One region of the Nonomuraea sp. LP-02 genome, then DNA from elsewhere that is predicted to be linked to it. Evidence: riboswitches for the same ligand, from Rfam matches in the RefSeq annotation. Region 1 holds a riboswitch; each other region holds the start of a gene.
The links. A riboswitch is a leader RNA that binds a small molecule or an ion and turns the genes downstream of it on or off. The one in region 1 is predicted to bind cyclic di-AMP.

Region 1 (6,972 bases):
GATGCAGATCTCCCCCGACCAGGGCACGTTCCTCACGATGATCACCCAGGTCATGGCCCCCCAGGTGGCCGTGGAGGTGGGCACGTTCACCGGCTACTCGTCGATCTGCATCGCCCGGGGCCTGCGCGGCGGCCGGCTGCACTGCTTCGACGTGAGCGAGGAGTGGACCTCGATCGCGCGCCGCTACTGGGCGGAGGCCGGGGTGGCCGACCGGGTGACGCTCACCCTGGGCCCGGCGCTCGACACCCTCGCCGGCTTCGACCAGACCGTCGACCTGGCCTTCGTGGACGCCGACAAGGGCAACTACCCCGGCTACTACGAGCTGCTGATCGAGCGCATGCGGCCGGGCGGGCTGCTCATCGCCGACAACACGCTGCGCCGCGGGCACGTGGCCGACCCGTCCCACGACGAGCCGACCACGGTGGAGATCCGCCAGTTCAACGACCTGGTGATCGAGGACCCGCGGGTGAGCGTGCTCATGCTGCCGGTCGCCGACGGCATGACGCTGATCACCAAGCACTGAGACGGGCGCGGGTCCCCGGGGTCAGGCGATCTTGTGGACCCAGCCGTGCGCGTCGGGGCGGGCTCCGTACTGGATGCCGACCAGTTCCTCGCGCACCCGCATCGTCACCGGGCCGGGCGTGCCGTCGGCGACCGTCCAGGCCCGGTCGGCGCCCTTGACCGAGCCGACCGGGGTCACCACGGCGGCCGTGCCGCAGGCGAAGACCTCGGTCAGGTCGCCCGACTCGCACGCCGACTGCCACTCGTCGACCGAGACGAGCCGCTCCTCGGTCTCCAGGCCGAGGTCGCCGGCCAGCTCCAGGATCGACTCGCGGGTGATGCCGGGGAGCAGGGTGCCGGTCAGGGCGGGCGTGACGAGCTTGTTGCCGAAGACGAAGAACAGGTTCATCCCGCCCATCTCCTCGACGTACTCGTGGGACTGGGCGTCCAGCCACACGACCTGGTCGCAGCCGTTCTCGACGGCCTGGCGCTGGGCGACGAAGGCGGCGGCGTAGTTGCCGCCGCACTTGGCGAAGCCGGTGCCGCCGGGGGCGGCCCGGGTGTACTCGGTGGACAGCCACACCGAGACGGGCTTGACGCCACCGCTGAAGTACGAAGCCGCCGGCGAGGCGATGACCATGTACGTGTAGGTCCTGGACGGGTAGTTGACCCCGAGCCCGGCCTGCGTGGCGATCATGAAGGGCCGCAGGTAGAGGCTGTGCCCCTCGGTGGTCGGCACCCACTCCTCGTCGGTGCGGACGAGAAGTTCGAGCGACTCGACGAACGTCTCCTCGGGCAGCTCGGGCATGGCCATGCGGGCGGCCGAGCGGTTGAAGCGGGCGGCGTTGGCGTACGGGCGGAACATCACGATGGAGCCGTTGGCCTGCCGGTACGCCTTCAGGCCCTCGAACAGCTCCTGCGCGTAGTGGAAGACCGCGGTGGCCGGGTCGAGCGAGAGCGGCCCGTACGGCGTCAGCCGGGCGTCGTGCCAGCCGCGGCCCTCGGTGTAGTCGATCGTGATCATGTGGTCGGTGAAGGACTGCCCGAAACCGGGGTTCGTCAGTACCTGCTCCCGCTCGGCCGCGGTGCGAGCGTGGTCGGATAGCTGCACGTCGAAGCTGAGCTTCTGAGCGATGGTCATGACGCTGGTCCTTCTCTCTGCGATTTCGCGAAAATCTACCGAATCCTGAGGGTCCGTGGACCCGCTACGGCGCGGCAGCCCTGCCCGAAGGCAGCTAGTACTTCCTATTGTCTCGCCATATGGGATGACAAGCTGTCGTTGGGCGATTCGGCCGCTTGGACAGCAAAAAGCGCCTGGCGATCCAGGTGCGGACCGCCAGGCGCGTGGGGAGGCTAGGCGGCCCTAGCTGGATACTCGCGCGGTGATGTCGTCGCCGATCTGCGAGGTGGTGCGGCCGGTCCAGCCGGTCAGCCGCTCGACGATGTCGTCGGCGACCGCCTGCTCGACCTTGGCCGCCTCGGCGCTCAGACCGAGGTGGTCGAGGAGCATGGCGACCGACAGGATGGTGGCGGTCGGGTCGGCCTTGCCCTGGCCCGCGATGTCGGGGGCGCTGCCGTGCACCGGCTCGAACATGCTGGGCGCCGTGCGCTCGGGGTTGATGTTGCCGCTCGCGGCCAGGCCGATGCCGCCCGCGATGGCCGCGCCGAGGTCGGTGATGATGTCGCCGAACAGGTTGTCGGTGACGACGACGTCGAAGCGCCCCGGCTGGGTCACGAAGAACATCGACGCCGCGTCGATGTGGCAGTAGTCGGTGGTGACCTCGGGGTATTCCTCGGCCACCCGGTTGACCGTGCGCTGCCACAGGTCGCCGGCGAAGGTGAGGACGTTGGTCTTGTGGACCAGCGTCAGCTTCTTGCGCGGGCGGCTCTGGGCCTTGTCGAAGGCGTAGCGGACGACGCGCTCGACGCCGTAGGCGGTGTTGAGCGACTCCTGGGTGGCGATCTCGTGCGGCGTGCCGCGCCGCATGGCGCCGCCGGTGCCCGCGTAGAGGCCCTCGGTGCCCTCGCGGACCACGATCATGTCGATGTCCTCGGCCGCGGTGTCGGCCAGCGGGGTCTCGACGCCGGGGAAGAGCTTGACCGGGCGCAGGTTGACGTAGTGGTCGAACTCGAAGCGCAGCCGCAGCAGCAGGTCGCGCTCCAGGATGCCCGGGGGAACGCTGGGGTCGCCCACCGCGCCGAGCAGGATCGCGTCGTAGCCGCGCAGCTCCTGCAGCACCGAGTCGGGCAGCGTCTCGCCGGTGCGGTGGTATCGCGCCGCGCCCAGGTCGTAGTGCGTGGGCTCGATCTTCGTGCCGACGGCTTCGAGGACCTTGAGCCCTTCGGTGACGACCTCGGTGCCGATGCCATCGCCGGGGATGACGGCCAAGCGGATGTTACGCGACTCCATGCCGGTACCTTACCGGCTCGTCTCGCCTGACGAACACTCGGTCTCATTTTTCGGACTGTTTCCCAGAAGTCCGATTTGTGAAGGTTTGCGATCTTTTGACTGATTCGTTAGCGTCCGTGCCCTGCCTAATCCACGCGGCGGTTCGCGTGGAGCCGGGGACCCACTTTCCCCCTGGGGCGAATCGGCACGCGCCGTAGGGCTGCTTCCAAGCCCGAGCCCGTCAGCTAACCCGGTCGGCCGTATGGAAGGACAGTCCCCTGTCTCGCATCGCCATTCTCGTGGCGGCGGGCGCGACCGGCCTCGCCGTGCTCGCCTCCCCTGCCCAGGCATCCACCCCCAGCCAGACCAAGCCCGACCAGACCAAAACCGCACAGACCAACCCTGACCGCGTGCCCAAGGCCGAAACCCTCGACCAGCGCGCACTCACCACCACGCTCACCGGTCCGGAACTCAAGAAGATCCGGGACAGGCAGAGCAGGCCCGCCTGGAAGATCGCGCTGAACTTCGCCCTGAAAAAACAGGGCATCCCGTACCTATGGGGCGGGACCGGCCCAGGCGGATACGACTGCTCGGGGCTCATGCTCCGGGCGTACCAGAAGGCGGGGATCCAGTTGCCCCGCGTCACCAATGACCAGTACGCGGCGTTCGACAAAAAGGTCTCCTGGGACCACCTCAAGCCCGGTGACCTGGCCTTCTTCAGCAACCTCGGCCACGTCGGGATGATCTCCCGGCCCGGCTACATGGTGCACGCGCCCCGCACCGGGGACGTCATCAAGGAGGAGAAGCTGTCGAGCTGGCGCAGGAGCGCCTTCGTCGGCGCCGTACGGCCCGACCGCAAGGGCGTGCGGGAGTGGGCGAAGCAGCAGAAGGAGCCTGCACCGCCCATGCCCGTCGCGTCGGTGCTCTGACCGGCGTCTCCGATGCGAGCCGGGGCCCTACCGGCCGGACTCCTGCGGGGCGCCGCCGTTGTCGCGGCGGTCCAGCGCGGTCTGCAGGGCCTCGGCGGCCTCGTCCTTGTGGTCTTCGGCACGGTTATAGGCGTACATCTCGTACATGATCGTCAACTCGTTTCGCGAGGAGGCGTTACTGACGGGAGGGACTTACCGGCCGACGCGACGCCGTTCACCGCGGCGAGTCGCCGACCTGCCCTAACAGGCCTCGCCGCGGCAGGTAATGAGTACGAGCACCTGGCGCATGTACTTCCACGTTAACCGAGGAATCTCGTTGGATGTCCTAGCATCCCGCATGCTGAGACAACGAAAGGCCGCCGCCCGGTCCGGGCGGCGGCCTTTCGCGCGAGGCGGGGAGTGTCAGTCCTCCAGGTCCACCGAACGGCCGCTCTCGGCGCCGATCTCGGCCACGATCTGGTCGACGATGTCGGCCGGGATCGCCGAGTCGACGGTCAGCGCGATGAGCGCCTTGCCGCCCTTGACGTCGCGGGCCACCTGCATGGAGGCGATGTTGACGCCGTGCTCGCCGAGCAGGCGGCCGACCACGCCCACGATGCCGGGACGGTCGGCGTAGGTGAAGAACGCGAGGTGCGCCGTCGGCTCGATCTCCATCTCGTAGCCGTTGACCTCGACGATCTTGGTGATCTGGCGGGGCCCGGACAGCGTGCCTGACACCGAGACCTGGCGGCCGTCGGCCAGCACGCCGCGGACGGTCACCACGTTGCGCCAGTCGGGGCTCTCGGAGCTCGTGATCAGCTCGACGGCGACGCCGCGGTCCTTGGCCAGCAGCGGCGCGTTGACGTAGGTGACCTGCTCCTCGATCACGTCGGCGAAGACGCCCTTGAGCGCGGCCAGCTCGATGACCCGCACGTCCTGGGAGGCGATCTCGCCGCGCACCTCGACGTCGAGCTTGGTGGCGACCTCGCCGGCCAGCGCGGTGAACACCCGGCCCAGCTTCTCGGCCAGCGGCAGGCCCGGCTTGACGTCCTCGGCGACGGCGCCGCCCTGGACGTTGACCGCGTCCGGCACGAACTCGCCCGCGAGCGCCAGCTTCACGCTCCGCGCGACCTGGGTGCCGGCCTTCTCCTGGGCCTCGTGGGTGGAGGCGCCGAGGTGCGGGGTGACGACGACCTGGTCGAGCTCGAACAGCGGGCTGTCGGTGCAGGGCTCCTTGGCGAAGACGTCGAGGCCGGCGCCGGCGACGCGGCCCTCCTTGATCGCGGAGTAGAGCGCGGCCTCGTCCACGATGCCGCCGCGGGCGACGTTGACGATGCGCACGCTCGGCTTGACCTTGTGCAGCGCCTCGTCGCCGATGAGCCCGAGGGTCTCCTTGGTCTTCGGCAGGTGCACGGTGATGAAGTCGGCCTGCTTGAACACCTCGTCGAGGCTCACCAGCTTGACGCCGAGCTGCGCGGCGCGGGCCGGCGGCAGGTAGGGGTCGTAGGCGATGATCTCGACGCCGAACGGCTGCAGCCGCTGCGCCACGAGCTGGCCGATCTTGCCGAAGCCGAGGATGCCGACGACCTTCTCGTCCAGCTCGACGCCGGTGTACTTGGACCGCTTCCACTCCCCGTTCTTCAGCGCGGCGTGCGCCTGGGCGGTGTTGCGCGCGCTGGCCAGGATGAGGGCGACGGTCTGCTCGGCGGCGCTGGTGATGTTGGAGGTCGGCGCGTTGACGACCATGACACCGGCCTTGGTGGCCGCCTCGACGTCGACGTTGTCGAGCCCGACGCCCGCCCGGGCGACCACGCGCAGCTTGGGCGCCGCGGCGATGGCCTCGGCGTCGACCTGCGTCGCGGAGCGCACGATGAGGGCGTCCACGTCGGCGAGGGCGGGCAGGAGCTGGGAACGGTCGGCGCCGTCGGTGTGGCGGACCTCGAAATCGGCGCCGAGAACGGCGAGGCCGGCCTCGGACAGCTCCTCAGCGACCAGTACGACGGGCTTGTTCACAGGTGGATCCTTAGGGGCTTCCGGCGAGTCATGAGGGGGACACGTCCACGGATCCCCCGGCGGTCTTACCGAGTCTAACCGCCGCTTGTGAACGCATTCACGAAGGACCCACCATGTGAGACGGGCGGCGGCTACCCGGTAGAGGAGAAAGTCACCCATCCCGGGGCCATCTTCGTCTTGATCGGGAGATTTATTCGCCATTAGCCTGATAAGCCGTGGCCGACTACCTATGGTTCGTCATATGAGCATCGGGAATCCTGCGCTTGCCGACGTTCTCGCCCAGCATGGCACGCCCCACCGGCTGCTGGGCGCTCTCGCCGACGGTGGCGTCCTGGTGGCAGTGCGCCCTGACCGTTCGGTCGTCCTCGGGACGACCCAGGCCGGGGACCGCGTGTTGCTGGGCTACACCAGCGCGACCACCTACGCCCGGCACCGTGGCAGCCATTCCCTGTCGGCGTGCGACGCCGACACCATCCTGGACATCCAGCGCGTCACGGGCGTGCGGGAGATCGTGATCGACGCGGCCGGACCAGCCGCCGCGGCCGTGCCCATCGACGATCTCCAGCGCTTCCTCACCACGACGCGGACCGGGCCCACGCCCGTCCTGTCGGGGGCGGCGCCCGCCGCCTACGCGACGGGCGCGATGGCCACCGTGTCGCGGGGTGCCGCGCTGGCCCAGGTCGCCCCGCCGGCTCCGCAGGCGCCGTCGTTCCCGTGGGTGCCCGCGCCCAGGCCGCATCTGTCGGGCCCGATGCAGCAGGTGGATCCCGGCTACCGCCGGTGCGCCCATCCCATCCTGCCCGCCCTGCGGCAGGCGATCGCGCAGTTGCTCGTGGACTTCCCGCTCGTGCACCACGTGTGGATCTCCGAGGCGAGCACCGCGTCCGGGGCCACCGGGATCATGCTGCACGTCAAGGTCCACATGTCGGCCGCCGAGGACGTCGTACGCGACCTGCACCGCCTGGTGCGGGCCCGGCTGCCGCAGTTCGCGGCCAGCGGGGCGCCGATCCTCATGGCCCGGGTGGCCGACGCGCGCAGCGAGCAGCGGATGATCGAGATCGGCGCGCACGTGGTGTGCGCCGACGTGCACGACTGACCGGCGGCGGCGGGTTCTCCCCCGCCGCCGGTCGAATGGGGTCTCCCCAAACAAGCCGTTGCTCG
Region 2 (6,972 bases), 6.8 Mb from region 1:
CCGCCCGGCCAGCTCGCCGCCCCCGGGCACCTCGAACGGGACGCCCTTGTCGGCCAGGACGCGCTTGGCGCGGACGATGCGCTGCGCGACCGTCGGCTCCGGGACCAGGAACGCGCGGGCGATCTCCTCGGTGGTCAGGCCGCCGAGCACGCGCAGGGTCAGCGCCACCCGCGACTCCATCGACAGCGCCGGATGGCAGGCCGTGAACACCAGCCGCAGCAGGTCGTCCTCGATCTCGTCCGGCTCGGGCCGCTCCTCCTCGCCCGCGCCGCTCTCCAGCCGGTGGCCGAGCTCGGCGAGGTTGTGGCGCAGCCGTTCGTTCCTGCGGATCAGGTCGATCGCGCGGCGCTTGGCGACCGTCATGAGCCAGGCGCCCGGGTTGTCCGGCACCCCGGACCCGGGCCACTGCTCCAGCGCGGCGACCAGCGCGTCCTGCGCCAGCTCCTCGGCCAGGCCGACGTCGCGGACGAGCCCGGCGAGCCCGGCGATGAGCCGGGCGGCCTCGATCCGCCACACCGCCTCCACGGTGCGGTGCGGATCGGCGCCGGTGATGCGGTGCGCGCCGGTGCCCGTGCCCGTGCCCGCGCCCGTGCCCGCGCCCGTGCCCGCGCCCGTGCCCGTGTCCGTGTCCGTGTCCGTCGTCATCCGTCCATCCCACCAGCGCCCCCGCCGCCCTCGCAACCCGCGGCGGGGGCGTGGGGGTCAGGCGCCGGGGGCGTCGCCGCGCAGGCGTACGTGCAGGGCCCTGTCGCGCTCCTCCTCCGGCAGCGTCTCGTCAAACACGTCGGAGGCGTCGAAGACGCGCCACACGTCGAGCCCGATGCCGTCGCCGCCGGGCGGCACCGGCACCCGCAGCGCCCACTCGATCGCCTCCTCCCGCGACTTCACCTGGATCAGCCAGAACCCGGCGATCAGCTCCTTGGACTCGGCGAACGGCCCGTCGATCACGCTCGCCCGCCCCCCGCTGTAGGCGATCTGCGCCCCCTTGGAGCTGGGGAGCAGCCCCTCGGCGGCCAGCAGCACCCCGGCCTTGGCCAGCGCCTCGTTGTAGGCGTGCATGGCGTCGACGACCTCCTGAGGGGGCAGCTCCCCGGCCTCGGTCGCGGCGTTGCCCTTGCCCACGATCATGAACTTCACGGTCTGTTCCCTCTTTCACGCGTACGGTCCTTCGCCGGTGCGTCGAACGGCGGGGGGCCGGATCGACAGGCGGCCCCCGATTGTCGTACACCGGAGGCCACGCGTTCAGTCGATCTGCATGACGACGGCCTTCGGCTCGGTGAAGAACTCGCGGCTGAACGTGCCGCCCTCCCGCCCCACGCCCGAGTCGCCCGCCCCGCCGAACGGCGCGCGCAGGTCGCGGATGAAGAAGCAGTTGACCCAGACCGTGCCCGCCCGCAGCCGGGCGGAGACGCGGTGCGCCCGCGACAGGCTCTCGGTGAACAGCATGGCGTTGAGCCCGTAACGGGTGCCGTTCATGAGCGCCACGACCTCGTCCTCGGTGTCGAACGGCGTCACCGTCACCACCGGGCCGAAGATCTCCTCCCGCTGGTGGCGGGCGGTGGCGGGCAGGCCGGTGACGACCGTCGGCCGGACGAACCAGCCGTCGCCGAGCCCGCCCGCGTGCACGGTGCCGCCCTCGGCGGCGACGGTCTCGACGTAGCCGCGCACCTTGCGGTAGTGCGTCTCGGAGGCCAGGGGCCCGATCTCGGTGCCGTCCAGCTTGGGGTCGCCGAGCCGCATCGCCCCGGCGGCGGCGGTGAAGCGGGCCAGGAACTCCTCGAACACCGGGCGCTGGACGTACAGGCGGGAGCCGGCCAGGCAGACCTGCCCGGCGTTGGTGAAGATCGCGCGCAGCGACCAGCTCACCGCGTTGTCCAGGTCGGCGTCGGCGAAGACGGCGTTGCCGCCCTTGCCGCCGAGCTCCAGGCTGACCGGGACGAGGTTGCGGGCGGCGGCGGCCGAGATGACGCGGCCGGTCGCCGACTCGCCGGTGAACGTGATGCGGTCCACGCCGGGATGCTCGGTGAGCGCCTGGCCGGCCGAGTCGGGGCCGTACCCGTGCACGACGTTGAGCACGCCGGGCGGCAGGCCCGCCTCCAGCGCGAGCCGGGCGAGGATGGTCGCCGAGGCGGGCGTGTCCTCGGCGGGCTTGAGCACGACCGTGTTGCCCCAGGCCAGCGCGGGCGCGATCTTCCAGGTCTCCAGCATGAGCGGGAAGTTCCACGGCGCGACGGCGGCGGCCACGCCGACCGGCTCGTAGCGGGTGTAGGCGTGGTGGCCGGAGTCCATCGGCAGGGCCTCGGCCGGGGTGAGGCGGGCGTGGTCGGCGAAGAAGCGGAAGTTGTCGGCGGCGCGGGGCACGTCGTTGCCGCGGCTCTGGGTGATCGGCTTGCCCATGTCGCGGGTGTCGGCCAGGCCGAGCCGGTCGGCGTTCGCGAGGATGAGGTCCGCCAGGCGGTGCAGCAGCCGCCCGCGCTCGGCGCGGCCCATGCGCGGCCACGGCCCCTCGTCGAACGCGCGCCGCGCCGCCGCGACGGCCAGGTCCACCTCGGCGGGGCCGCCGAGCGCGACCTCGGCCCACGGCTCGCGGGTGTAGGGATCGACGCTGGCGAAGGTCTCGCCGCTCGCCGAGGCGACCTCGGCGCCGTCGATCACGTGCCCGAAGAACTCCACGTCAACCGCCCTTGCTGATCTCGTCGCGTTCGGCGAGCGTCTGGTCGCCGGCCGCCCAGTGCGTACGCGGCACCTCCCTGACGATCACTCTGATGCTCTGGGCCGGCGAGCCGATCGCCCGCTCCACGGCGGCGTGCAGCTCGTGGATGAGCGCCCGGATCGCGGCCGGATCACGCCCTTCGGACAGGGACACCTCGACCAGCGGCATGTCAGCCCTCGCTTCCCGTGGCGGGCCGCCCCGGCAGGGGACGGCGGATCTGCGGCTGGGTGTGGACGCGGCGCGTGGGGCCCTGCCACATGTCGATCGAGCCCGGCTCGGCGGGGTCGAAGTAGCGGGGGCGCCAGGCGTCCTCGTCGGTGATGAGGCGTACGCCCCACGAGTACTCGTACGTGATGCCCTCGGGGCCCTTGAAGTAGACGAAGACGGCCGTGGACTGGGGGTGGCGGCCGGGGCCCATCTCGATCTCGACGCCGTTCGCCTCCAGGAAGTGCCAGTTGCGCATGACGTCGTCGAGCGAGTCCACCTGGAAGTTGATGTGGCAGAGGCCAGGCTGGCTGCCCTGGAACACGGCGAGCTTGTGGTGGACCTGGTCGATGCGCATGAGGCAGGCCCAGTCGCCGATCCAGTCGGAGACGCGGGCGTTGAACAGGCCGTTCCAGAAGCGGTACGCCTCGCGCACGTCGGGGGCGTCCAGGCACAGGTGGCCGAACTCGGTGATGCCGGCCTCGCGGCCGTGCCGTACGGGGGCGGTGAGCGTCACCTGGTCGATGACGAGGTCGACGCGGTTGCCGAAGGGGTCGTCGAAGGAGAGGAAGTCGCGGACGCGGCGCGAGCGGGCCTCCTCGGCGCTACCCCGGGCGACGGTGACGCCCGCCTTCTCCAGCTCGGTCTCGGCGGCGGCCAGCGCGTCCTCGTCGCGGACGGTGAAGCCGGAGCTGATGACGCCGGATTCGCCCTCGACCAGGGCGAGGCAGTGGTGGCGCTGGTCGGCGCGCAGGTAGGCGACGCCGTTCTCCTGGGCGGTGAGCTCCATGCCGACGATGTCGACCGCGAAGCGCACGGCGGTGTCCAGGTCGGCGGCGCCGGAGCGGACGTAGGCGATGTCCGTCAACTCGATCATGACGACTCCCGGAGGTGGGACCAGATGCGGGCAAGGAGTTCGGGCGCGGCGGCCCGCCACGCCCGCTGTTCGGCGGGCGTGAGGGGGATGGGGGTTCCGGCCGCGGCGGCGGTGGCGTTCATGCGGGCCGCGGCCTCCAGCACCCACATGAGGGCGACGGCCTCGCCGACGCTCGCGCCGGTGGTGACCGCGCCGTTGCCCCGCATGACCAGGGCGGGGGAGTCGCCGAGCCGGTCGGCGAGCGCCCGGCCGCGGGCGCGGTCGCGGACGAGCACGGCGTCGTCGAGCACGGGCACCTCGGGCCCGAGGAAGGCCCCCTGTCCGTGCAGCGGCAGGATGGGCACCCCGGCGGCGGCGAGCGCGGTGGCGGCAGGCGGCTGGGCCCGGCAGATCGCGCCGGTTCCGGGGCGGGCGCGGGCGATCTCGACGTGGATCCACGCCTCGCGCGCCGCTCCGTCGGGCAGCTCGGCGGCGTCGAGGGGGAGTTCGGCGTACGGGGACGCGGCGGTGAGGGTGCCGAGGGGGACCGGCGGGGTCATCAGCAGCCGGTCGCCGCCCGTCCGGACGGAGACGTGCCCGAACGCGGTCACCAGCCCCGCCGCCGCCAGCGCCCGGCCGGCCAGGGCCAGCTCGGTCCGTAAGTGCTCTGCCGGTAATGGTCCGGCTTCTGCCGTGGTCACCGCCGTCCGCCCTCCTCGCGAGATCGTTCTCGAAGTCAGGGAGGACAATACATGTATCTCCATACCTGTTCTAGAGGAACGGATCATGCTCTCCCTATGCTGGAGGGCATGTCGCTTCAGCACGCGCTGCTCGGCGTCCTGGAGGCGCGCCCCATGAACGGGTACGAGCTGACCCGCTTCTTCGAGGCCGCCCCGCGCTGGGTGTGGTCAGCGCCGCAGAGCCAGATCTATCCCACGCTGCGCCAGATGGAGCAGGCCGGGCTCATCGAGGGCCAGAAGGAGATCCGGGGCACCAGATTGAGCCGGACCGTCTACTCCATCACCGAGCGCGGGCTGGCGGAGCTGCGCGCCTGGCTCGGCACCGCCCACACCCCGCCGCCGGCGCGGGACGCGTTCTTCCTGCAGGCGCTGTTCTTCGACATGATCGAGCCGGACCGGGCGGCGTCGGTGCTCAAGGCGTTCATCGCCGAGCAGGAGCAGCTCGCCGCCGAGTGGCGGGCGCACAGGGAGGCGCTGCTGGCCAAGGACACGCCCCTGCTCAAGGAACGGCTGAAGAACCGCCCGGCGGCCGAGCACGATCGCATCGCCGCGCTGAAGGCGCACGTGTTCGCGGGCCAGATCGCCGTCGCGACGGCCCGCGCCGCGTGGGCCCGCGAGAGCCTGCGGCTGCTGGAGGAGCCCACACCCTGACGCGGGCGGGGCCGGACACGCGACGAGCGCGCGTCCCCGGGCGATGGGGACGCGCGCTCGTACGTGGGTGAGGTCAGGAGGCGTACTCGGGGTAGCCGTAGCCGACGACCTGCCACTTCGGCCGGACGCGCTCCTCCACCTTGCCGTTGCCGGTGTTGCCCTCGATGGTGGAGATGGTGCCGTCCTGGTTGTCCTTCTCGACGAACCCGACGTGGTTGATGGCGTCGAGGTCCTTGCTGCCGCTCCAGGAGAAGAAGACCACCGCGCCGGGCTTGGCGGCGGTGCCGAAGCGGTCGTTGTTCTTGAACCACTTGGCGTGGGCGACGGTCCAGGCGTCCCAGCCGATCTGCGGGCGGGCGCCGGTCTTCTCGCCGACCCAGGAGACGAACATCGCGCACCAGGGGGCGTTGAGGTAGCCGGCCGGGGTGCCGCCGTCGCGGGCGATGGTCTCGGCGGCCCGCTTCGAGTCGGCGTACCACCGCTGGTACGGGGTGCCGCCGCCGGCGGAGTTCTCGCTGGTGCCCACCTGGGAGCGGGCCATGGACAGCACCTGGGCGGCGGTGACCTGGATCTTGTTCTCCTCGGCGCGGGAGCGCTGGGCGGCGCGGTCGACCGGGTTCTTGACAGTGTCGCTGACGGTGTTGCCGTGCTGTCCGGCGGCCGACGCGGTCTCGGCGTTCGCGGCCTGCGGGCCGAGCGCGGCGGCGGCCACGGCCGTGCCGAGGACGGCGTAGGCGATCTTCATCTTTCGGGCAGCGGTGAAGCCGTGCTTGGCCATCGAGGGGGTTACTCCTTGCTTCCATGCCGCTTACCGGGTTAGCTGACGGGTTCGGACGTGGAAGCTGCCCTACGGCACGTGGTGCCGATTCACCCCAAAGGACGTGGGTCCCCGGTTCCGCGCGTGGCGGATTCAGCGGTCACAGGACGATCCTGTGATGTTCTTTCACTTGCGATGGTCAGACATACTCCGACAAAACGGACGTATGCCCTGAGATGCCCCATAAGGTAATACACACGGCAAGGAGATGACAAATCCCTAAAAGCCTGGTCAGGACAGTTGTTGCCGGGCGTCGGCCAGCAGCCCCATCATGGCAAGGGATTCGTCGAGCGGCATGATCGCCGATTCGGTCCGGCCCTCGGCCACCGCGGCCCGCACCTCGCGCACCTCACCCGCGTAGCCGTTGTCGGCCGGATCGAGCAAGTGCTCCTCGGGCTCCATGCCGGGCGCCGACAGCACGATCCGCTCCGGCGCCCAGAACGCCGCCGGGATCTCCGCCCGCATGCCCGTGCCGACCACGTGGGCGGAGTTGGGGTAGTGCGCGAGCAACGAGGTCGCCACCACGGCGTGCCGCCCCCCGGAGTACGTCAGCAGCCCCGCCGCCTCGGCGTCCACGCCGTTGGGCGCGAGCGACCCGGTGACGCGCAGGCCCTCGGGCATGCCGAGCAGGAGCTGCGCCAGCCCGAACGGATAGATGCCGAGGTCGAGCAGCGCGCCGCCGCCCAGCTCGGGAGCCCACAGCCGGTGCGCCTCGTCATAGGGATGGGCGAAGCCGAAGGACGCCTGCACCGAGCGGATCTCCCCGAAGCGCTCGTCGGTGGCGATCATGCGGATCAGCGGGTTGAACCGCATCCACATGGCCTCCATGAGGAAGACGCCCGCCTCGCGCGCCAGGCGCACCATCGTCTCGGCGTCCGCCACGCTCGCCGCGAGCGGCTTCTCGCACAGCACGGCCTTGCCGTTCGCGATGGCGGCCACGGCCACCGGGAGGTGCTGGGCGTGGGGCGTGGCGACGTAGATCGCGTCCACG
Region 3 (6,972 bases), 6.3 Mb from region 1:
GCCCGGCCCCGGCGGCCACTACCGGCTCGTGGCGGGCAGCGCGCTGCCGCCGCTGGTGCTCGACGACGACGAGGCGATCGCGACCCTTCTCGGGCTGGCCACTCTCGCCGCGACCGGCCGGGCCGCCGAGGGCAGCGTGGACGAGGCCGCCACCCGCGCCTACGGCAAGGTCGACCAGTTCCTGCCGAAACGGCTGCGGCACCGGGCCGCCCAGCTCCGGGCGAGCCTGGAGACCAGCACCGGGCGGGCCCCGAGCGTCAGCGCCGACGTCCTGGCCGAGCTGGCCGAGGCGATCCAGCGCCGGCTCGTCGTCACCTTCGACTACACCGGCAGGGACGGCGCGGTCACCTCCCGGCGGGCCGAGCCCTACCGGCACGTGCACCACAACCTGCGCTGGTACCTGCTCGCCCGCGACACCGCCAAGGACGACTGGCGGGTCTTCCGCCTCGACCGCGTCACCGGCCTGCGCACCTCGACCAGCACGTACGACCCCCGCCCCCTGCCCGCGGACACCGCGCTCGACTACCTGCGCCAGGGACTCGGCAAGGACCGCGAGCGCGTCGTCCTCACCGTCGAGGCGTCGCTGGCCGACGTCGCCGACGCCTTCGCCTACGAGGACGCCGACCTGGAGGCACTGGGGGAGCGGCGGACCAGGGCCGTGCTGGCGCTCGACACCTGGCAGTGGCTGCTGCTCCGCCTCGCCTTCCTGGACGTCCCCTTCACCGTCGAGGAGCCGGAACGTTTTCGCGCCGCGCTCCGGTCCTTCGGGGCGCGTCTAAGCGGCGGGGGCGGCCCGGCGCAGCCGGTCGCGCAGCCGGGCGAGCACCGGCGGGCCGCCCGCGAGGCACCACAGCGCGATGACCGGGTCGCAGACGGCGCAGCCGAAGGAGGAGTCGCCGACGAAGGCGAGGATGGGGCTGGCGTTGAGGTGGTGGAGGACGTCCCAGGCCGTGTGGAGCAGCCAGCCCACGCCGATCCACGTCCAGCTTTCCAGGCCGCGGAAGGCGACGTAGGTCATGACGACCGGGAGGACGAACTCGGCGTACCCGAGCCCGCCGCCGCTCAGGTACGCGGCACCCGCGCCGGCGACCAGCACGGCGTTGGCCCGGCGGCGGTGCGGGTCGGGGATCAGGGAGAGCAGGCAGACGCAGACGATCCCGATGAGGATCGGCATGAGGATGGACATGAGGTTGGACACGGGGGAACACGCTAGGGCCGGCCGATCGCCGGCCCCAGTGGCTGGAACGACAATTTCCCACGGGTTCCCGCCACCGCCTACGGTGTCCCGCATGCACACGGTGGCGGTCCTGGCGCTGGACCAGGTGGTGGCGGCCGACCTGGCGACGCCGGTCGAGGTGTTCGGGCGGGTCAGGGTGGACGGACGGCGGGCGTACCGCGTGCTGGTCTGCGCGGTGACGCCGCAGGTCGCGAGCGACGCCTTCACGATCGTCGCCCCGCACGGCCTGGAGGCGCTGCGCGAGGCGGACACCGTCGTCGTGCCGGGCTGCTCCGAGGGGGCCGCCCCGCCCGGCCCGGCGGCGCTGGAGGCGTTGCGCGCCGCGGCGGCCGGCGGTGTCCGGATCGCCTCCATCTGCGTGGGGGCGTTCACCCTCGCCGCCGCCGGGCTGCTCGACGGGCTCAGCGCCACCACGCACTGGGCCGCGGCGGCGCGGCTGGCGGAGGCGTACCCGCTGGTGGACGTGCGGCCGGCCGTCCTCTACGTGGACAACGGCCAGATCCTCACCTCCGCCGGCGCCGCGGCCGGGCTGGACCTGTGCCTGCACCTGATCCGGCGCGACCTCGGCTCGGCGGTGGCCGCCGACGCGGCCCGCCTGGCGGTGACGCCGCTGGAACGCGAGGGCGGACAGGCGCAGTTCGTCACGCACGCCCGGCCGCCGGCGCCGCGCGGCTCGCTGCTGGAGCCGGTGCTGTGCTGGATCGAGGACAACCTCGCCGCCGAGCTGACGCCGGCCGGCATGGCGGCGCGCGCCGGGATGAGCGAGCGCACCTTCGGCCGCCGCTTCCGCGAGCAGACCGGCACCACGCCGTTGCAGTGGCTGCTGCGCGCCCGGGTGCGGCGGGCCCAGCTCCTGCTGGAGACCACGGACCACGGCGTCGAGCGGGTCGCGGCGCAGGCCGGGTTCGGGTCGGCGACCGCGTTCCGTGAGCGGTTCAAGCGGGTGGTCGGCGTCACCCCGCAGTCCTACCGCGCCTCCTTCCGGACCCGCGGCCCTGCGGTCTGACCGGTCTCATGCAGATGTCGCGGCCACCTTGTCCAGGAAGGCGTACAGGTTCGTCCGGGTGCGGGCGAGTTTGTCCTCCAGGGTGAGGGACTCGTCGATGACGCCGCCGCCCGCGGCCTTCTTCCCGCCGCGCAGGTAGAGGGAGCAGGCGAGGTCGGCGCACATGTACTGGCCGACGGAGTTGCCCTGGCGGCCCGCCTCGCCGGTGCGGCGGGCGCTCATGAGCGCGACGCCGCCGTTGGTGTGCGTGGTCAGGCAGAGCGAGCACATGCTGCGCGCGGTGAAGCCGCGGGCCGCGCCCGAGGTCACGCGGAGCGCCACGCCGACGAGGGCGCCGTCGCGCTCGGCCACCAGGTACGCGCGTTCGGGCGCGCCCGGATCCCGCCAGCCGAGGAAGTCGAGGTCGTCCCAGGGCTGGTCGGGCAGGTCCTTCGGCACGTCGGCGCGCTTGGCCTCACCCTTCGAGCAGTTGATGAGGGACGCGCGGATCTCGCGCTCGGTGAGAGGTCTCATGAGCGGCGAGGCTAGTTTCCTTAATGCTATTATGCAAATGCTTAAAGGCTTTAAGTGATGGAGGGCACGTGGCACGAGCTGGACTGACCGCGGAACGCCTGACCCTGGCGGCGGCGGAGCTGGCCGACGAGCTCGGCTTCCACAACCTGACGGTCTCGGCGCTCGCCCGCCGGTTCGGCGTCAAGCCCGCCGCGCTGTACTCCCACGTCAGGGACGCCCAGGAGCTGCGGGTACGGGTGGCGGTCCTCGCGCTGGCCGAGCTCGCCGAGCGGGCCGCCGCCGCCCTCGCCGGCCGCGCCGGCAAGGACGCCCTGGTGGCCTTCGCCGACGCCTACCGCGGCTACGCTAAGGAACACCCCGGCCGGTACGCCGCCGGGCAGATCCAGCTCGACGACGAGACCGCCTACGCCAGCGCCGCCCGCCGGCACGCCGAGATGACCCGGGCCATCCTGCGCGGCTACGACCTGCCCGAGCCCGCCCAGACCGACGCCGTGCGCATGCTGCACAGCACGTTCCACGGTTTCGTCAGCCTGGAGACGCAGGGCGGCTTCGCCCGCACCCCGCGAGAGGTGGACGTGTCCTGGGCGAGAACCCTCGACGCCCTCGACTCGGTGCTCAGGAATTGGCCTCCGGACGAACCGGGAGGTCAGGCGGCGTAGTTCGGGTAGCCGTAGCCGACGACCTGGGAGGTCGGGCGGACTCGCTCCTCGACCTTGCCGTTGCCGGTGTTGCCCTCGATCGTGGAGATCGTGCCGTCGCCGTTGTCCTTGACGACGAAACCGACGTGGTTGATGGCGCTCAGGCTCTTGCTGCCGCTCCAGGAGAAGAACACCACGGCGCCGGGCTTGGCCTCGGTGCCCCAGCGGTCGTTGGCGGCGAACCACTTGGCGTGGGAGACGGTGTAGGCGTCCCAGCCGATCTGGGAGCGGGCGCCGCTCTGCTCGCCGACCCAGGAGACGAACATCGAGCACCAGGGGGCGTTCAGGTAGGCGTTCCTGTTGCCGCCGTCGCGCAGGACGGTCTCGCCGGCGCGGGGCGAGTCGGCGTACCACTGCTGGAACTTGGTGCCGCCGCCGGCGGCGTTCTCGGACGTGCCCACCTGGGCGCGGGCGAGGTCCAGCACCTGATGGGCGGTGACGTTCACGCGCGCGTCGCGGTTGCTGACGCCCTGCTGGGCGGCGGCCGCGGGCTGCGCGGAAGTGCTGTCGGCGGCCGCGGTCACGGCGGCGGTGGCGCCCAGGGCGGACACGGCGAGGGCCCCGCTCACCGCCAGCTTCGCGGCGTTCAGCTTCGGGGCACGGATGAAACGGCTGATGGCCATGAGGGATTGCTCCTTTGTGCTTCCGTGCCGCTTACCGGGTTAGCTGACGGGTTCGGGCGTGCGGAAGCTGCCCTACGGCACACGGACGTGCCGATTCACCCCGGTCGAGAACGGGTCCCCGGTTCCGCCTGTGGCGGATTCAGCGGCCGCGGGCATCGAAGGCCCGCGGTGGGAGTGGGATCGTACGCGGCGCCCGCGACGCGGACGCAGGCGAGCGCGGCCCGGTGGTCACTCGCTCCACGGCTGAGGTCGAGGCCACGCTCACTGGACGGTACAACACCCCTCTGACCTGCGTCATTCCCCGGTCACGAAATCCCCATGACGGGCGGCGAAGGTAATGCGCCGGTGTGCTCTCAGCCGCGTTCCAGTCCGAGCGCGGCGGCGGCCTCCTCCAGTGCGTCCAGATGTCCCTCGACCGGGCCGAGGCCGGCCCCCATCGTGTTGATCGCGAGATGCGTCGCGCCCGCCTCCCGCCAGCGTCCGGCGAGGTCTGCCAGCTCCCCGGCGTCGCCCGTCCACCCCACCCGGCCCTCCATGCCGAGCCCGGACGGGTCGCGGCCGGCCTGCGTGGCGGCCTCCTCGACCATGGCCTTGGCCTGGTCGAGCTCCGGCCCCGGAGCCATCTGGGGGAACCAGCCGTCGGCCAGCCGCCCCGCCCGCCGGTAGGCCGGGGGCGACTGCGCGCCGAACCAGACCGGGATCGGCCGCTGCACCGGCAGCGGCGCGAGCCCGGCGGCGCTCACCCGGTGGTGCTCGCCCTCGAAGGTGACGGTCTGCTCGCACCAGAGCCGGCGCATCACGGCGACCTGCTCCTCGATCCGCTTCCCGCGGGTGCGGAAGTCCGCGCCGAGCGCTTCGTACTCGACGTGGTTCCAGCCCAGCCCCACGCCCATGCGGAAGCGCCCGCCGGTCAGCAGGTCGACCTCGGCGGCCTGTTTGGCGGCCAGCACCGCCTGCCGCTGCGGCAGGATGATGATGCCGGTGACCAGCTCCAGCGACGTCAGCGCGGCCAGGTAGCCGAACAGCACCATCGGCTCGTGGAAGGTGGTGTGCACGTCGTAGGGGCCGCTCCAGCCCTGGTGCACGGCCGGGTCGGCGCCCACGACGTGGTCGTAGGCGAGCAGGTGGCGAAAGCCCAGCTCCTCGACGCGCCGGCCGTAGGCGCGTACGGCGCCCGGGTCCGCGCCGATCTCGGACTGCGGGAAGACGACACCGATCTGCATGCGTGGCTCCTGTCATCGTGATCTTCCCTCCCATCATCGCGGGCCTGTCGCGCCCGGCCCGCGACCGCCACGCTGCCCGGGGCGCGCGGTTTGGGCCTCAGGGCCCCGGGCAGCGGAGCCTGATGCGCCTGCCCGCCGCTCGCGGCCCCATCACCGCCGAGCTCTTCGAACGTCTCGCCGGGCCGCCCGCCGACCTGGACCCGCCGCCGGCGGCGCCGCGCCCCTGCGCCACGGCCCTGGCGGACGGCGACCTGCAGCTCGCCCTGTTCGCCTGCTACGAGCTGCACTACCGCGGCTTCGCCGGCGTGGACGACCGCTGGGAGTGGCAGCCGTCGCTCCTGGGCTTCCGGCGCGAGCTCGAACGCCGTCTGGAGGGCGCGCTCGCGGACGCCGTGCCGCGTCCCGCGCCGGTGCCGCCCCAGCAGGTACGCCGCGCGCTCAAGGAACTGGTCGCCCACGACGAGCAGCAGGGGCCGGGCCTGGCGGCGTACCTCCAGCGCGAGGCCGACCTCGACCGGTTCCGCGAGTTCGTCGTCCACCGCTCGATCTACCACCTGAAGGAGGCCGACCCGCACACCTGGGGCATCCCGCGCCTGCACGGCCGGCCCAAGGCCGCGCTGGTGGAGGTCCAGTCCGACGAGTACGGCGGCGGCAGGCCCGAGCGCATGCACGCCGAGCTGTTCCGCGGCACCATGACCGCCCTGGACCTGGACGACTCCTACGGCGCCTACCTGGGCCGGGTGCCGGGCATCACGCTGGCCGTCTCCAACGTCATGTCGCTGTTCGGGCTGCACCGCCGGCTGCGCGGCGCGCTGGCCGGGCACCTCGCCGCGCTGGAGATGACCTCGTCGCTGCCCAACCGCCGCTACGCCACGGCCCTGCGCAGGCTCGGCGGGGACGCCGAGGCGACCCGCTTCTACGACGAGCACGTCCAGGCCGACGCCGTGCACGAGCAGGTCGCCGCGCACGACCTGTGCACCGGGCTGGCGACGCAGGAGCCGCCGCTGACCGGCGACATCCTGTACGGCGCGGCGTGCGCCCTGGCCGTCGAGCGGCTGTGGGCGGAGCACGTGCTGGGCTGCTGGGAGCAGGGCGCGACCTCGCTGGAGGACGAGACGGTCGCCGCGACTAACCCACTAAATCAGTAGGTCTTGACGGATTTACTCCTCCGTGGTGTCCTCAAGTCGGCCGACCGCCGGAGAGGGGCACCCCATGAGCACCCGAGAAGAACCTCCTGAGAGCCGTACCGCGTTCAACGAGGACTGGGCGGCGACCCTCGTCGGCCTGGCCCTGCTCGTCCTCGTCCTCGCCGGCGTCATCCCGCCCGGTCTGGTGCCGTGATGACCGCCGGGACCGCCGCCGCGACCCGCACGTGGCAGTGGAGCGCGCTCGGCGTGCTCGCCGTCCTGCTGCTCGGGGCCGCCACCCGTTTCCTGGAGCAGAACGTCCCGTCCTGGTTCGCCGGCTCGGGCCTGGCCAAGGCCGTCGAGTTCCCCGTGTACGCGATCGTCCTCGGCCTGCTCGGCAACGCGGTGCTCACCGCGGCCGGGCTGCGGGAGCGGCTGTCGGGCGGGTTCCGCACCGAGTTCTTCATCAAGACCGGGCTCGTGCTGCTCGGCGCGTCGATCAACCTCAAGGTGATCGTGACCGCGGCCGGGCCGGCGATCGTGCA
Region 4 (6,972 bases), 980 kb from region 1:
GCGCGCCGACCGCACGGTGGTGCTGACCGGCGGCGTCCGTACGCCCTCGGACGCGCTGGTGGGCCCTGTCGCCGTGGCCGCGATCCGCCGCCTGCACGTGGACACGCTGTTCCTCGGCGTCCACGGCATGAGCGTCCGGGCCGGCTTCACCACGCCCAACCTGCTGGAGTCCGAGACCGACAGGGAGCTGGTGAGCGCCGCCGGCCGCCTGGTGGTGCCCGCCGACCACACCAAGTGGAACACGGTCGGCATCAGCACCATCGCCGAGCTGAGCGAGGCCGACGTGGTCATCAGCGACGCGGGGCTGCCGGAGGAAGCACGCACGGAGCTGGCCGATCGGGCCGGCGAACTCATCATCGCGGAAGAGGGCACGCTGTGAAGCGCACCATCACCCATCTGGCCGACGGCCGGGAGCTCATCTACTTCGACCGGAGGGACGACGCCGACCGGAGCGCGACCGACCGGCGTGAGCTCGGCCCCCGGCCGGTGGCCTCCGAGCTGCGCTACGACCCGCTGACCGAGGAGTGGATCGCGATGGCGGGGCACCGCCAGACGCGTACGTTCCAGCCCAAGGGCACGGCGGCCGAGTGCCCGCTGTGCCCGTCGGCGCCCGGCCGTGACACGGAGATCCCCGCGTACGACTACGACGTCGTGGTGTTCGAGAACCGTTTCCCGTCCTTCTCCGGAAATTTCGGTACGTATGAGGATGTGGGCGGCCTGAGCGAGGTCCGTCCCGGCGCCGGCCGCTGCGAGGTCGTCTGCTTCACCTCCGACCACGACGCCAGCTTCTCCCGCCTCTCCGACGACCAGGTCGAGCTGGTCATGGAGGCGTGGGCCGACCGCACCGCCGAGCTGTCCGCCGTCGAGGGCGTGGAGCAGGTGTTCTGCTTCGAGAACCGGGGCTCGGAGATCGGCATCACGCTCGCGCACCCGCACGGCCAGATCTACGCCTACCCGTACGTCACCCCGCGCACCAAGCTCAACCTCGGCGCGGCCTCCCGGCACAAGGGCCCCGGCAACCTGTTCGCCGACGTCCTCGCCGCCGAGCGCGCGGCGGGCACGCGGGTCGTGACCTCCAACGAGCACTGGACGGCGTTCGTGCCGGCCGCCGCGCGCTGGCCGTTCGAGGTGCACGTCTATCCGCATCGGCAGGTTCCGGACCTGCCGGCGCTGACGGAGGCGGAGCGGGCCGCGTTCGCGCCGCTCTACACGTCGGTGCTGCGGGCCTTCGACGGGCTGTTCGGGGTCGTGATGCCGTACATCGCGGCCTGGCACCAGGCGCCCGTGCGCGAGGGGCGGGACCTCGCCCACCTGCGGCTTGAGCTGTTCAGCGTCAGGCGGGCGCCGGAGAAGCTGAAGTACCTGGCCGGGTCGGAGTCGGCGATGGGCGCCTTCGTCAACGACGTGCTGCCGGAGGAAGCGGCACGCATGCTGCGATCACAACTTGATCACTAATAGATTTCTACTTAAGGTCGCATTACTTGTGATCTACCACTAATATCCCCATAAGCAACGGCGCTACCAGCCGTCGCACGCCTAATCCCGGGCGCGTCGCCCGGGAGCCGGGGACCCACCGCACCTGGGGTGAATCCACTTCGGTGGTAGGGACGCACTCTCACGCCCGAACCCGTCAGCTAACCCGGCCGGCAGAGGGAGAGGAACCCAGTACGTGGCGGCTTCGTCCCCCGTGCCCTTCGCCATCGGTCTCGTCACCGCCGCCGCCGTCCTCCTGTCGACGCCTTCCCCTGTGCAGGCGGCCCCTGCGCAGGCCCCCGCGCAGGCCGCCGCGCCGAAGCCGTCGGAGTCACAGCTCCGCGCCCAGCTCAAGCGGCTCAACACCAAGGTCGACAAGCTCATCGAGCAGTACAACCTCAAGCGCGTCGAGCTGGCCAAGGCACAGGAGGCCGCCGAGACCGCCAAGGAACGCCTGGCCACGGCCGAGCGTACGCTCGCCGCCTCCGAGCAGCGCGTCGCCGAGCTCGCCCGCCTCCGCTACCAGAACGGCAACCCCCCGGTGCCGGGCTTCATGCTGGACGGCGCCAGCGCGGCCGTGCTCGAGCAGCTCACCGCCGAGCAGCAGGCGCTGGTGCAGGGCGTGGCCACGGCCCGCGACGAGAAGAAGAAGGCCGCCACCGAGGCCGAGGCGCTGGCGGTCAAGATCCGCGCGGACGCCGCCTCGGTCGCCGAGCAGCGCGACGAGGCCGAGGACGTCATCGACGACATCAAGGACAAGCTGGCCGACCTGGTCCCGTACGGCACCGGCCGCAACTCCGACGGCAGCTGGGCCCCCGAGCTGCCGTCCGGCTCGGACAACATCACCGCGCGCACCCGGCTCATGCGCGAGCAGGTGACGAAGAACTTCGCGCTGCCGTTCTCGGTGGGCTGCTTCCGCTCCGGCTCCAGCGGCGAGCACCCGCTCGGCCGCGCCTGCGACTTCATGATGAGCTCAGGCGGCACCATGCCCAGCGCGGCCGACAACGCCCTCGGCGACCGCATCGCCGCCTGGGCCCTGCAGAACCAGAGCAAACTGGGCGTCAAGTACGTGATCTGGAAGCAGCGCATCAACTCGGGCTCCGGCTGGCGCGCGATGTCCGACCGCGGCAGCGTCACCGAGAACCACTACGACCACGTCCACATCTCCATGAACTGAGGACGCGCACGACGAGCCAAGGGTCAGGACTGCTCAGAGGCCCGTGGGACGAGCAGGCCCCGGTTGAACGCCTCGGTGACGGCGGCGGCCCGGTCTCCGACGCCTAGTTTGGTGTAGATGTTCAGCAGGTGGCTCTTGACCGTGGCCTCGGTGATGAACAACCGGGCGGCCGCCTCACGGTTGGTGTTCCCGGCCGCCACGAGACCCAGGACCTCCAGCTCCCGCTGGCTGAGCAGTTGCGGCGCGGGTGTCCTGACCCGGTTCATCAGCCGTGCCGCCACCGAAGGGGAAAGGACGCTCTCGCCCTTGGCGGCGGCCCGGGCACCGCGCAGCAGGTCCTCCCGGGGAGCGTCCTTGAGCAGGTAGCCGGTCGCGCCCGCCTCGATGGCCGGCAGTACGTGGGTGTCGGTGTCGTAGGTGGTCAGAACCAGTACGCGCGCGGTGACGCCGAGCCTGGCCAGCTCGGTGATCGCGTACCTGGTCTTCGCCTTGTCCGCCAGGCCGAGGCCGTCCAGCAGGGCGCGCCAGTCGGCGGGCCGGGGATAGAAGGAGCTGTAGAGCTTCAGTGCCTCGGCGACCTGCAGCCGCTCGGGCAGGTGGCCGGCCTGCAACTGGACGCCGAGTCGCCGGGTCAGCTCGGCGCGGTCCCGGAGGGGGTCGAGCCCCAGCACCTTGATCTCACCGCGATCCGGCACGCGGAGGCCCTCGACGCACTCCACGGTCGTCGTCTTGCCGGCGCCGTTCGGGCCGAGGATGCCGAAGATCTCACCCTCCCGGACGGTGAGCGAGACGTCGTCGACCGCGATCTTGTCGTCATAACGTTTGTGGAGGTTGCGTACCTCGATCACTGGTGGCATGCGCGCGTCCTTCCGGGCTCGGCCCGTCGGCGATTGACGCGTTCAGCCTGCTACGGCCCGTGCTTCTGCCGACACCGGCCAGTGGACGGGACCTGGCCGCCGGACGGTGGGGTCGCCGGCTCAACCGATCGGTGGATCGACGCGCTCGTCCCGACGGCAGGCGGTCCCGGGACGCTCGATAGGGTCGGGGCTCATGGAAGACCCCCGCACTCCGCCGCCGCTGACCGGCGACGAGCGCACCGTGCTCGGCAACTGGCTCGAATGGCACCGCGCCACCCTCGCGGTCAAGTGCGCCGGCCTGACCGACGAGCAGTTGCGCCTGCGCAGCGCCGAACCCTCCGGGCTGTCCCTGCTCGGCCTGGTCCGTCACATGGCGAACGTCGAGCGCGCATGGTTCCGCCGGGTGCTCGCCGGCGAGGACGTCCCCAAGCTGTGGGACAAGGACCGCGACATCGACGCCGACTTCAAGGAAGTGGACGCCGCGTCGGTGGAGGAGGCGTTCGACACCTGGCGGGACGAGATCGAGCGCGCCCGCGCCATCTCGGCCGCGAGGCCGCTGGACGCCGTGGGGAAGCGCAGCGGCGACGACTGCTCGCACCGCTGGATCCTCGTCCACATGATCGAGGAGTACGCCCGGCACAACGGCCACGCCGATCTCCTGCGCGAACGCATCGACGGCGCCACGGGCGAGTGACCACGGGCGAGTGATCAGAAGAAGGCGGTCAGGGCTCGGTGCGGAAGAGCGCCCACACGGCCTTGCCGCCGCGGGCCAGCCGGTCCCAGCCCCAGCTCTGGCTGTAGGTCTCGACGATGTAGAGGCCGCGGCCGTTCTCGGAGATGAAGTCGGGCTCCTTGCGCCGCGGCACCTCGTCGCTGGGGTCGGCCACGGCCAGCAGCACGTGGGGGCTGACCCGCATGAGCAGCAGCTCGATCTCGCGCCGCCCCGAGGATCGCATCGCGTACCTGACCGCGTTCGTCACCAGCTCGGAGACCACGAGCGCGGCGTCGTCGCTCAGGTCGTGCAGGCCCCAGCCCCGGAGGGTGGAGCGGGTGACGTCCCTGGCGGTCTTCACCGAGTCGGCCTGGAAGGGCAACGGGCACGAGGTGGTGTACGGCTTGCCGCCGCGACCAGTGAGCAACTGATCGAAGCCGACCTCGCGGGTGATCTGGAGGCAGTCGGCAGTGGCCAGAGGGTCCTCTACCATCCCGCCAATACCTCCCCGTAAAGCCTTGGTTAGTGCATGTTTGGCCCAATATGCACTAAGCCATCATGGGTCACGACGGCTGCGGCTGCAAGACCCAAATGCACGTGCAGCTGCAATGTGCAGCCGCAAGCGGCGTTTTCCCCGGTCGACACGGCGAATCGGACACCCGGTTGGGACCTTGTCATAGCAGCCAATGTGGTGTCACTGTGTGGTGCGGACCTTGATAGGAGGCAAAGTGACGCAGAACCAGCCGGGTTCCGGGCCGACGGCGCTGCGCATCCTCCTGGGCTCCCAACTGCGCAAGCTCAGGGAAGCGAAGAACGTCACCCGCGAGGAGGCGGGCCACCTCATCCGTGGCTCCGAATCCAAGATCAGCCGCATGGAGCTGGGCCGGGTGGGGTTCAAAGAGCGTGACGTGGCGGACCTGCTGACCCTGTACGGGGTCGTCGACCAGCAGGCCCGCTCCGCCGTGCTCGACCTGGTCGCCACCGCCAACGAGCCGGGCTGGTGGCACCGGTTCAACGATGTCCTGCCCACGTGGTTCCAGGCGTACGTCGGCCTTGAAGAGGCCGCCACCAGGATCAGGACCTACGAGGTCCAGTTCGTGCCAGGACTGCTGCAGACCAAGGAGTACGCCAGGGCTGTGGTGACCGCCGGGACGGCGGGCATCGGAGCGGAGGAGATCGCCAGGAGGGTCGATCTCCGTCTGGAGCGCCAGAGGATCTTCGAAAGGCCGGACGGGCCCGTCTTCTGGGCGGTGATCGACGAGGCGGCGCTACGCCGCCCGATCGGCGGCGCCGAGGTGATGAAGGCTCAGCTCGAGCACCTCATCGACCTCATGCGCCAGCCGAGCATCACGATCCAGATCATGCCCTTCAGCTTCGGCGGGCACAGCGCGGAGGGCGGGGCGTTCAGCGTCCTGCGCTTCCCCGACCCCGACCTGCCGGACGTCGTGTACGTCGAGCAACTCGCCAGCGCCCTCTACCTGGACAAGCGCGAGGACGTGGACCGGTACACCGAGGTCATGGAGCGGCTCTGCGCCGTCAGCACCACGCCGGACGAGACGATCGAGCTGCTGAGGAAGATCGCGGACGAGTTCTGACGGCATGCGGACGTCGTTGTGACCGCCGGGACGTCGTTGTTGGGTATGCATCTGCCCTAGACTGGACACCCGGCGTTGGATGCCGCCGAGGCGGAGCATGCCCAACACCGCACATGTGGGCGCGGCGCGTGAGCCGACCGAATGGACGCGCCCGCGATCACTCGTAGCTTGATCAAGGAGACCATTCCGTGAAGACCGCTGTCGAGGAGCTCAGCCCGACCCGGGTCAAGCTCACTGTCGAGGTGCCGTTCGACGAGCTGCGCCCGAGCATGGATGCGGCGTACAAGAAGGTCGCGCAGCAGGTGCGCGTCCCCGGGTTCCGGCCTGGCAAGGTTCCGGCCCGCATCATCGAGCAGCGCTTCGGCCGGGCGGTCGTCCTGGAGGAGACCCTCAACGACGCCGTGCCCAAGCTGTACGGCCAGGCCGTCGACGAGGCCGACGTGTTCCCGGTCAGCCAGCCTGACATCGAGGTCACGAAGATCGACGACGGTGAGCAGATCGAGTTCACCGCCGAGGTCGACGTCCGGCCCAACTTCGACGTGCCCGACTACCAGGGCATCGAGGTCACCGTCGACTCCGCCGAGGTCACCGACGAGGACGTCGACCGCCAGCTCGACTCGCTGCGCCAGCGCTTCGCGACGCTGACCGGCGTCGAGCGCGCCGCCACCGCGGGCGACTACGTCGTGATGGACCTGCGCGCCGAGATCGACGGCAAGAACATCGAGGAGCAGGCCGCCAGCGAGGTGTCCTACGAGGTCGGCGCGGGCTCCGTGCTCCAGGGCCTCGACGACGCCCTGGAGGGCATGTCCGCCGGCGACGAGAAGAGCTTCACGACCGAGCTGGTCGGCGGCGAGAACGCCGGCGAGCAGGCCGACGTCATCATCAACGTCAAGTCGGTCAAGGAGAAGGTGCTGCCCGAGCTCGACGACGAGTTCGCCCAGCTCGCCAGCGAGTTCGACACGCTCGACGAGCTCAAGGCCAGCATCCGCGAGCAGGCCCGCCGCAACAAGCTGATCGACCAGGTCGTCCAGTCCCGCGAGAAGGCCCTCGACGCGCTGCTCGACCAGCTCGACCTCCCGCTGCCCGACAGCGCGCTCAAGGCCGAGATCGACGCCCGCAAGCACAACCTCGACCACCAGGTGGCCGAGAGCGGGCTGA

Region 2: another riboswitch for cyclic di-AMP. It lies ahead of SMD20_RS05985 (CHAP domain-containing protein); the one in region 1 lies ahead of SMD20_RS37985 (C40 family peptidase).
Region 3: another riboswitch for cyclic di-AMP. It lies ahead of SMD20_RS08290 (CHAP domain-containing protein); the one in region 1 lies ahead of SMD20_RS37985 (C40 family peptidase).
Region 4: another riboswitch for cyclic di-AMP. It lies ahead of SMD20_RS42250 (coiled-coil domain-containing protein); the one in region 1 lies ahead of SMD20_RS37985 (C40 family peptidase).

Annotation. Positions count from the first base shown of each region.
Region 1 covers NZ_JAXCLK010000001.1:8,091,587-8,098,558, reverse strand. Annotated here, with positions in the region: gene SMD20_RS38000 (O-methyltransferase) at 1-523, shown strand, start outside; gene SMD20_RS37995 (branched-chain amino acid aminotransferase) at 545-1,642, opposite strand; gene SMD20_RS37990 (3-isopropylmalate dehydrogenase) at 1,865-2,911, opposite strand; cyclic di-AMP (ydaO/yuaA leader) riboswitch at 3,024-3,165, shown strand; gene SMD20_RS37985 (C40 family peptidase) at 3,190-3,819, shown strand; gene serA (phosphoglycerate dehydrogenase) at 4,222-5,811, opposite strand; gene SMD20_RS37975 (hypothetical protein) at 6,053-6,907, shown strand.
Region 2 covers NZ_JAXCLK010000001.1:1,287,888-1,294,859, forward strand. Annotated here, with positions in the region: gene SMD20_RS05950 (RNA polymerase sigma factor) at 1-645, opposite strand, end outside; gene SMD20_RS05955 (YciI family protein) at 703-1,128, opposite strand; gene SMD20_RS05960 (aldehyde dehydrogenase) at 1,243-2,673, opposite strand; gene SMD20_RS05965 (tautomerase family protein) at 2,675-2,881, opposite strand; gene SMD20_RS05970 (VOC family protein) at 2,883-3,794, opposite strand; gene SMD20_RS05975 (class II aldolase/adducin family protein) at 3,791-4,474, opposite strand; gene SMD20_RS05980 (PadR family transcriptional regulator) at 4,583-5,164, shown strand; gene SMD20_RS05985 (CHAP domain-containing protein) at 5,238-5,942, opposite strand; cyclic di-AMP (ydaO/yuaA leader) riboswitch at 5,955-6,090, opposite strand; gene SMD20_RS05990 (Gfo/Idh/MocA family protein) at 6,213-6,972, opposite strand, start outside.
Region 3 covers NZ_JAXCLK010000001.1:1,774,399-1,781,370, forward strand. Annotated here, with positions in the region: partial or broken gene SMD20_RS08265 (helix-turn-helix transcriptional regulator) at 1-457, shown strand, start outside; gene SMD20_RS08270 (DUF6010 family protein) at 776-1,291, opposite strand; gene SMD20_RS08275 (GlxA family transcriptional regulator) at 1,290-2,243, shown strand; gene SMD20_RS08280 (FBP domain-containing protein) at 2,250-2,756, opposite strand; gene SMD20_RS08285 (TetR/AcrR family transcriptional regulator) at 2,825-3,415, shown strand; gene SMD20_RS08290 (CHAP domain-containing protein) at 3,403-4,077, opposite strand; cyclic di-AMP (ydaO/yuaA leader) riboswitch at 4,092-4,232, opposite strand; gene SMD20_RS08295 (LLM class F420-dependent oxidoreductase) at 4,431-5,300, opposite strand; gene SMD20_RS08300 (iron-containing redox enzyme family protein) at 5,423-6,448, shown strand; gene SMD20_RS08305 (hypothetical protein) at 6,513-6,641, shown strand; gene SMD20_RS08310 (YeiH family protein) at 6,641-6,972, shown strand, end outside.
Region 4 covers NZ_JAXCLK010000001.1:9,071,143-9,078,114, forward strand. Annotated here, with positions in the region: gene SMD20_RS42240 (DeoR/GlpR family DNA-binding transcription regulator) at 1-379, shown strand, start outside; gene galT (galactose-1-phosphate uridylyltransferase) at 376-1,455, shown strand; cyclic di-AMP (ydaO/yuaA leader) riboswitch at 1,524-1,663, shown strand; gene SMD20_RS42250 (coiled-coil domain-containing protein) at 1,670-2,650, shown strand; gene SMD20_RS42255 (LuxR C-terminal-related transcriptional regulator) at 2,674-3,507, opposite strand; gene SMD20_RS42260 (DinB family protein) at 3,701-4,201, shown strand; gene SMD20_RS42265 (ATP-binding protein) at 4,230-4,712, opposite strand; gene SMD20_RS42270 (helix-turn-helix domain-containing protein) at 4,948-5,814, shown strand; gene tig (trigger factor) at 6,003-6,972, shown strand, end outside.